2 regions of the Brachybacterium sp. GPGPB12 genome follow, and region 1 is predicted to be linked to the other one. Evidence: predicted binding sites of a transcription regulator. Region 1 holds the regulator's gene; the other holds the start of a gene.
What was found. Region 1 encodes HrcA, which represses chaperone genes, less so after heat shock. Its sites were predicted from a motif close to TTNGCACTCGNNNNNNNCGAGTGCNAA; they were not measured.
Positions count from the first base shown of each region.

Region 2: groES (co-chaperone GroES) is a predicted target of HrcA. The motif match lies at 1,560-1,586, and genes of this name have one in related genera.

Region 1 is NZ_CP149573.1:471,212-475,624, reverse strand. It holds gene WKH84_RS02580 (DUF4870 domain-containing protein) at 1-55, opposite strand, end outside; partial or broken gene WKH84_RS02575 (DUF3097 domain-containing protein) at 724-1,623, opposite strand; gene hrcA (heat-inducible transcriptional repressor HrcA) at 1,767-2,771, shown strand; partial or broken gene dnaJ (molecular chaperone DnaJ) at 2,843-3,958, shown strand; partial or broken gene WKH84_RS02560 (16S rRNA (uracil(1498)-N(3))-methyltransferase) at 3,972-4,413, shown strand, end outside.
Region 2 is NZ_CP149573.1:3,313,622-3,318,034, forward strand. It holds gene WKH84_RS19365 (metallophosphoesterase) at 9-866, shown strand; gene WKH84_RS19370 (hypothetical protein) at 951-1,115, opposite strand; gene groES (co-chaperone GroES) at 1,744-2,040, shown strand; partial or broken gene groL (chaperonin GroEL) at 2,044-3,634, shown strand; gene WKH84_RS19385 (hypothetical protein) at 4,061-4,413, shown strand, end outside.

The DNA of each region.
Region 1 (4,413 bases):
TGAGCGGGCCGTCGAAGACGCCCTTGACGTGGGCGGGGGCCTGGTCGGGGTTCATGGTTCCTCCGGCTGAGGTCTGTCCGTGGGCGGCGTGGGGAGCGTGCTTGCTGGGCGTGCGGAGCCTGCTGCTGCCCGTATGGCTGGTGGGCGTGGTCCGGTCGCGGGGAGGGCTGGGACGGCGAGGGCGCCCCGTAGGGGGAGGCCGGCGCCGCGGCCGGAGCGGCCGAGCTCGCGGACTGCCCGTAGGGATCCGCCTGCTGAGCGGAGCCCGGCGCCCGTAGGGGTCCTCGCTGCGCGGCGGGGGACGGTCGCGCGCCGGGAGCGGACTGCGCGAACGGATCGTAGGGATGCTCTGCCGGGTCCGAGGTCGCGCGCCCTGCTCCTGCGGCGCGGGGGCGGCAGGGGCGTCGATGTCGAGGTGGTCCGAGGCCGGGCGCGCGGCAGGCCGCTCGGGCAGCGAGTCGGAGGCGGGGGTGCCGGGCTCGGTGCCGTACGGGTCGTGCGGATGCGGAGTCTGGCTCATGGGATCCTTCTTCGTCTCGGTCGGCGCGGGGGCCGTCGTCTCGGGTGACGGGTTCACCCTAACGAGCCGGAGACCCCGCGGTCAGCGCGGCGGTCCGCCGCATCCGCTGGGGGATATCCCCCTGGTGGGCTCCCGAGGGCCGCCGTCGGCCGCGCCGAGAGGCGCATCGACTGCTCGCCTCCCCGTCCCGTGCCGCGGCCCGGTCAGCGCTGGTCGACGGTGACGAAGTCGATGAGCTCCTCGATGCGCCCCGAGAGCGTCGGCTCGACGTCGGCGTAGGAGCGGACCGTGGAGAGGATCCGCTTCCAGCCCAGGCCGATGTCGGCCTTGTCCTCGTGGGGCCAGCCGAGCGCGGCGAGGGAGCCGACCTTGATGTCCGTCCCCCTGGGGATGTGCGGCCACTCCTTCAGCCCCACGCGTGCGGGCTTCACGGCCTGCCACACGTCGACGTACGGGTGGCCGAGCACGGTGACGTTCCCGCGGGCGCCCGGCAGGGCCATCACCTCGGCCGCGATGCGGGACTCCTTCGACCCCTTCACCAGGTGGTCCACCAGGATCCCGAGCCGGCGGCCGGGCGAGGGGCCGAACTCGCGCACGCGCTCGGCGAGGTTGTCGGCGCCCTCGAGCCGCTCGACGACGATGCCCTCGATCCGCAGGTCGTGGCCCCACACCTTCTGCACCAGCTCCGCGTCATGGGTGCCCTCGACCCAGATCCGCGAGGCACGTGCGGTGCGCGCCTTCGCCCCCTGGACGTACACCGAGCCGGAGGCGGAGCGCTTGCGGACGGGCGCCTTCTGCGCCGCCTGCGGGCGGGTGAGGACCACGGGTCACGCCCGTCGATCATGAAGCCCGGCCCGAGCGGGAAGGTGCGGCGTCGGCCGCGGCCGTCCTCCAGCTCGACGATCAGCTCTCCGGCCGTCTTCTCCACGCGCGTGATCGCGCCGGTGAAGCCGGTCGAGGCCTCCTCGACGACGAGGTCGCGGCCGCGCGGGGACCTCGCGGCCGACGGGGCGGCGGCGGTGATGGGCGGGTGGACCGGAGGAGAGCACATCGGCGCCGTACCGGTCGGGGAAGCGAGCAGGCGGGGTGGACACGGCGGACACTGTATCCCCGTGGCGAACGCCTCCCTGCGAAGCACGCCGCGGACGCGTACGATTGGCACTTGGCATGGGAGAGTGCCAATGTCCAGGGAGACCCGGGCGCCGGGACGCCCCGGTGCCGGACCGCGCGGCAGGAGGTGCACGACATGGACGACCGCAAGCTCCAGATCCTCGGCGCCATCGTCGAGGACTACGTCTCCACGCGCGAGCCCGTCGGCTCGAAGTCGCTGCTGGAGCGGCACGAGCTCGGCGTCTCCGCGGCGACCGTCCGCAACGACATGTCCGTCCTCGAGGAGGAGGGGCTGATCCACCAGCCCCACACCTCCGCCGGCCGCGTCCCCACCGACAAGGGCTATCGCGCCTTCGTCGACCACGTCGCGATGGTCAAGCCCCTCTCCGCCGCCGAGAAGCGAGCGATCCGCGCCCTGCTCGAGGACGCGGGGGACGTCGAGGAGCTCCTGGCCCGCACCGTGCGCCTCCTCGCCCAGCTCACCCAGCAGGTCGCGATGGTGCAGTACCCGGCCCGGCGCCAGGCCCGCATCCGCCACGTCGAGCTCGTGAAGGTCGCGGACTCGCTGCTGCTGGTCGTGCTGATCACCGAGTCGGGGCGGGTGGACCAGCGCACCGTCCCCGTCATCGCCGGCCGCCCCGCCGAGTACTACGCGGCGCCGCGCGACCAGCTCAACCGCGCCGTCGCCGGCCGGGAGGTCACCGACCTCGCAGGGCCGCTGACGGAATACCTCGAGTCCCTGCCCGTCCCCGAGCGGCCCGCCGCCGCGGAGGTGGCCGAGGCGCTCACCGCGCTGGCCGCGACCCGCGCCGAGGACCGCATCATGATGGCGGGCACCGCGAACATCGCCCGCTCCGCCGAGGACTTCGCCCGCGACGTCGAGCCGCCGCTGGACGTCCTCGAGGAGCAACTGGTGGTGCCGCTGCGCCTGTTCACCGAGATGCACGTCTCCCCGGGGGACGTGCAGGTGCGGATCGGCTCCGAGCTCCACGACCGGGCGCCGCACCAGGCCGCGCTCGTCGGTGCGGGCTACGGCGCCGGCTCCCACCTCGCGATCCTCGGCCCCAGCCGCATGGACTACGCCGCCGGGATCTCGACCGTCCAGGCGATCGCCCGCTACGTCTCCCGATTCCTCGAATGACCGCGCCGGCGGGCCCCGCGCCCGTCGCCGGCCGTGACCGACCCCCGACCCCCTGTGAAGGACCCACGCCTGTGAACGACGACTACTACGAGCCGCTCGGCGTCTCCCGCGACGCCTCGACCGAGGAGATCAAGAAGGCGTACCGCAAGCTCGCCCGCACCCTCCACCCGGACGTCAACCCGGACCCGGAGGCGGCGGAGAAGTTCAAGAAGGTCTCCCAGGCGTACGAGACCCTCTCCCATGCGGACAAGCGCCGCCAGTACGACATGGGCGGCGGCCCGGGCATGGGCGGCTTCCCCGGCGGCGGCGCCGGATTCGACTTCAACGACATCTTCGACATGTTCGCCGGAGCCTCCGGGATGCGCGGGCGCAACCAGGGCCCCGTCCCGCGGCGGCGCCGCGGCGGCGACGTGCGCGCCGGGTGAAGATCGAGCCGCGCGACGTCGTCTTCGGCACCGAGCAGGACGTCACCTTCCGCACCGCCGTGCTGTGCGAGCGCCGCTCCGGCTCCTGCGCCGAGCCGGGCACAAGCCCGACCCGCTGCACCGCCTGCAACGGCTCCGGCCACGTCCAGCGCGTCCAGCAGTCGCTGCTGGGCCAGATGGTCACCATGGCGCCCTGCCCCACCTGCGAGGGCCACGGCGACGTGATCGAGAGCCCCTGCACCGGCCGCTCCGGCCACGGCCGCACCGCAACCGAGCGCACCGTCACCGTGCGCATCCCCTCCGGCGTCGAGAACGGCACCCGCATCCAGGCGCGGCGAGGGCGAGACCGGCGAGGCCGGCGGCCCCTCCGGCGACCTCTTCGTGGAGCTGTCCGTCAAGGACCACGAGATGTTCGACCGCTCCGGCGACGACCTCGTCACCACGGTCTCCGTGCCGATGACGACCGCCGCGCTGGGCGCGACGATCCCGCTGGAGACCTTCGACGGGGAGCAGGAGCTCGACATCCGCCCCGGCGCCCAGCCCGGCGAGGAGATCGTCCTCAAGGGCCTCGGCGTCACCCCGCTGCGCCGCGAGCGCCGCGGCGACATCCGCGTGGTGCTCGACGTGGACGTGCCCACCGCGCTCACCGACGAGGAGCGCGAGCCGCTCGAGCGCTTCGCCGCCCTCCGCGGCGACGAGGCCACCCGTCCCAAGAACCACGGCGGCCCGTTCGCGAAGCTCCGCGAGCGCCTGAACCTCTGAGGCGGGAGAGCCAGTGCCCACCACCCCGCCCGGCTTCCTGATCCTCGACGAGGCCCTCGCCGCCGCCCGTGAGGGAGACCAGCTCGAGCTCGCCGGCGACGAGGGCCGCCACGCGGCCAAGGTCGCCCGGATCGGGGTGGGGAGCAGCTGCTCCTCACCGACGCCCCCGGCCGACAGGTCCTCGCCGAGGTCACCGCCTCCCGCAAGGAGGCGCTCGACCTGTGCCTGCTCGCGGACCCGTCCCCGGCCGTGCGGCGTCTGCCCCGACTCGCGCTGGTGCAGGCCCTCGCGACCGGCGGCCGCGACGAGCAGGCCGTCGAGTCCGCGACCGAGCTCGGCATCGACCGCATCGTCCCGTGGATCGCGAAGCGCTCCGTCTCCGTATGGCGGGGGAGAAGCTCGCCAAGGGCCGCGCGAAGTGGGAGGGCACCGCCCGCGCCGCCGTCAAGCAGTGC
Region 2 (4,413 bases), 1.1 Mb from region 1:
TTCCCGGCATGCGCATCCTGCACCTGACCGACACGCATCTCTACGGCGATCCGTTCGCCCGCCACTACGACCGGATCGACACCGCCGCCGCCCTGCGCGGACTCCTCGCCCGCCTGGAGGGCCTCGCGGGCATCGACGCCGTGGTCCACACCGGCGACGCCTCCGAGGACGGCACCGCCGAGAGCTATCGCCTGCTCCACGAGATCCTCGACCCCTTCGCCGCCGCTCTCGACGCGCCGCTGGCGATCGTCATGGGCAACCACGACGTCTCCGCCGTCTACGGCGAGGCGGTCGCCCCGGGCGAGCGGACCGCGCCGAGCCAGGACCGGGTCGTGGCGCTGGCCGGAGGGGCCCGCGTGGTCGTGCTCGACTCGAGCGTCCCCGGCGCCGGCTACGGGCACCTCGATCCCGAGCAGCTGGACTGGACTGGCGCGCGGAGTCCTCGCCGAGCCCGCGCCCGGCGGGACCGTGCTCGCGATCCACCACCCGCCGCTCGTCGCGGCGACCCCTCGCTGCGCGGCCTCGACCTCGACGGGCTCGACGAGCTCGCCGCCGTGCTCGACGGCTCCGACGTGCGGATCGTGCTCTCGGGCCACTACCACCACGAGATGACCGGTGAGATCGCCGGGATCCCGGTGCACGTCGCCCCCGGGATCACCAACGTGGTCGACCCCGTCGGGGCGGGCGCGGACGAGCAGTCGCGCGCCCTGTCGGGCGTGAGTCTGGTGGAGCTGGGGGAGGGGGCGCCGCGCGTGGTCAGCTCGGTGTTGCCGAACGCCGGCGACACCCTCGCCGATGCGGAGCGCCCGGTCTACCGCTTCACCCCCGAGCAGGTCGCGCAGATCCTCGAGGCCGCCGGGCGCTGATCCGCGGCCCGGACATGCACGACGCCCCTGCAGGCACTGCCTGCAGGGGCGTCGGCGGCGGCGCTGGGGGCGCGCCTGAGGAGATCAGTAGCCAAAGCCGTAGGGTCGGATGCCCTGGGAGCCGTGACGGGCGACGGAGGCGGTGGCATCGTCGCGATGGTCGCGGTGCGTGCCCGTCTCGACGATGTCCTGCGCGAGCTGGTCGTCGCGGCGACGGAGGGCGGAGCGGAGGGTGCGGATGAAGGCCATGGAGGATCTCCTCGGGTTCGGAGGGGTGTGAGCGTTGCGGACGGGCCCTGGATCGCAGGTGCGCCGTCGGTCTCGACATCCCCAGTCCTATCGCGCGCGGGGCGTGGCGTCACGCCTTCGGGGACGACAAGTTATCGGGTTCACAAGAAGGGTGTGACCTGGGCATCCCACGAGCCTTTCGGGGTGCGGGGGGCGGGTGAAGCAGGGGTTGTGGCCTGCGGGCTCGGAGCCTCGACGCCGACCCCGAGGGGCGGCGCGGCCCAAGGAAGAAAGAGCGGAACGGGAGGGGTGGCAATCCGGTCGTCGCGAACTCGGTCGCCGCGCTCTCCGGAGTCGCGGAGCCGGCGGAGTCGGGTGTACGGCGTGCACGCGGGTGGCTTTCTCCGGGTTCGTTGCCTGCGGCGACGCGTGCGGCGCGACGCATTGACCACATCCGGCCCAGATCTAGCACTCGCCTTGCGTGAGTGCCAGCCGTCGTCCTAGAGTGAGCGCCGTTGGCAGTCGATGGCCGAGAGTGCCAGAAGCTGCGACGAGGGACCCGTCCCGGTCGGCACCGCGACGACGATCGGACCCGGGCCCCGACCCCGAACTCACACAGAGTCCATCTCTTCATGAAGGAGTGAGCCGCATGTCGGTCTCCATCAAGCCCCTCGAGGACCGCGTCGTCGTCAAGCCGCTCGAGGCGGAGCAGACCACCGCCTCCGGCCTGGTCATCCCGGACACCGCGAAGGAGAAGCCCCAGGAGGGCGAGGTCGTCGCCGTCGGCGCCGGTCGCTTCGACGACAAGGGCGAGCGCGTCCCCATGGACGTCAAGGTCGGCGACAAGGTCGTCTTCTCCAAGTACGGCGGCACCGAGCTCAAGTACGGCAACGAGGAGTTCCTGGTCCTCGGCGCGCGCGACATCCTCGCGATCATCGAGGCCTGAGCCATGGCCAAGGAGATCCTGTACAACGAGGACGCGCGCCGCGCGCTCGAGCGGGGCGTGGACAAGCTCGCCAACACCGTCAAGGTGACGCTCGGGCCCAAGGGCCGCAACGTCGTCCTCGACAAGAAGTGGGGCGCCCCCACCATCACGAACGACGGCGTGACCATCGCCCGTGAGATCGAGCTCGAGGATCCCTACGAGAACCTCGGCGCTCAGCTCACCAAGGAGGTCGCGACCAAGACCAACGACGTGGCCGGCGACGGGACCACCACCGCCACCGTCCTCGCCCAGGCCATCGTGCACGAGGGTCTGCGCAACGTCGCCTCCGGCGCGGCGCCCGCCGCCCTCAAGCGCGGCATCGAGAAGGCCGTCGAGGCCCTCTCCGAGAAGCTCGGGGAGATCTCGACCCCGGTCGACGGCAAGGCCCAGATCGCGTCGGTCGCCTCGGTCTCCAGCCAGGACCGCGAGATCGGCGACCTGCTCGCCGAGGCCTTCGACAAGGTCGGCAAGGACGGCGTCATCACGGTGGAGGAGTCCTCCACCACCGCGATGGAGCTCGACTTCACCGAGGGAATGCAGTTCGACAAGGGCTTCATCTCCCCGCACTTCGTCACCGATGCGGACCGCCAGGAGGTCGTCCTCGAGGACGCGCAGGTGCTCGCTGCACCAGGGCAAGATCTCGGCCGTGGCCGACATCCTCCCGCTGCTCGAGAAGGTGGTGGAGAGCGGCAAGCCGCTGTTCATCATCGCCGAGGACGTCGACGGCGAGGCCCTGTCCACGCTGGTCGTCAACAAGATCCGCGGCGCCTTCAAGGGCGCGGCCGTCAAGGCTCCCGCCTTCGGCGACCGCCGCAAGGCCATGCTCCAGGACATCGCCGTGCTCACCGGCGCCCAGGTCGTCACCTCCGACCTCGGCCTGGACCTCAAGACCGTCGACACCGACGTGCTCGGCCACGCCGGCCGCGTCGTCGTCACCAAGGACTCCACCACCATCGTGGGCGGGGCCGGCGACGACCAGGCCGTGGCCGACCGCGTCGCGCAGATCCGTGCCGAGATCGAGAACACCGACTCCGACTGGGATCGCGAGAAGCTCCAGGAGCGCCTCGCGAAGCTGGCCGGCGGCGTGTCCGTGATCAAGGTCGGGGCTCACACCGAGGTGGAGCTCAAGGAGAAGAAGATGCGCATCGAGGACGCGGTCTCCGCGACCCGCGCCGCCATCGAGGAGGGCATCGTCGCCGGCGGCGGCTCCGCCATCGTGCAGGCGTCCTCCGTGCTGGTCGACGACCTCGGCCTGACCGGTGACGAGGCCGTGGGCGTGCGCGCCGTGGCCCGTGCGGTCGTCGAGCCGCTGCGCTGGATCTCCGAGAACGCGGGCCTCGAGGGCTACGTCGTCGTGGAGAAGGTCAAGGAGGCTCAGGTCGGTACCGGCCTGAACGCCGCGACCGGCGAGTACGTCGACCTGGTCTCCGCCGGCATCATCGACCCGGTCAAGGTCACCCGCTCCGCCCTGCGGAACGCGGCCTCGATCGCAGGCCTGGTGCTGACCACCGAGACCCTGGTCATCGAGAAGAAGGACGAGGACGAGGAGGACTGATCCTCCGAGTCGACGATCGGGGTCCGCCGATCGCGTCCGACCCGACGGGGCGGGCGGTGCGGGGAGACCCGCGCCGCCCGCCCCGTCGTCTTGCGCGCGGGGCCACCGCACTTCGGCCGGCCCGCGCCCCCGGAGACCGACCTGCCCGTGACCGGCGTGAGGAGCGCGAGGAGGACCCGGCCGCACGGCCTCCTCATGACGTGCCCGCCGGCCCTGGTCCCACCAGGTCCGACGGGCAGGTCCGTTCCTCGGGTCGCTGCGCTCGCCCGTCCGTTGCGAGTCCTAAGATGAGCGGACCCGCCCGGCATGCGCCGGGACCGTCCTGGGAACGAGAGTCGGAGGAGCAGTGGTGACGAGCACGCCGGACACGCGCCCGCGGCCGCCGGAGGGGACCTCCCCACGCGGACCTACGGGCCGCCTGCCGCCGTGGTGATCGGGGCGCTGATCATCGGCCTCGTGTTCGCGGTCGTGCTCGAGTTCCTCGTGATCATCAGCTTCGTCGGGCAGCGGCTCTGGCGCCATCCGGAGCTCATGCACGATCCCCTGTTCACCCTCCCGCTGGTGCTGTGGGTGCTGGTCGCGGTCGTCTCTGGCGTGATGACCCTGCGGGTGGTGACCCTGTGGCTGCAGCTGGACGAGGACGGCTTCGAGTCGCGCGGCCTCTTCCGGCCCACACGCAGGGCCCGCTGGACCGAGGTCGGCTCCGTGATCGCGGTGCGGGATATCGCCCGCGACTCCGGTTCTGCGGAGGCGCTCGACCCGCCGGAGACCGCCTACGA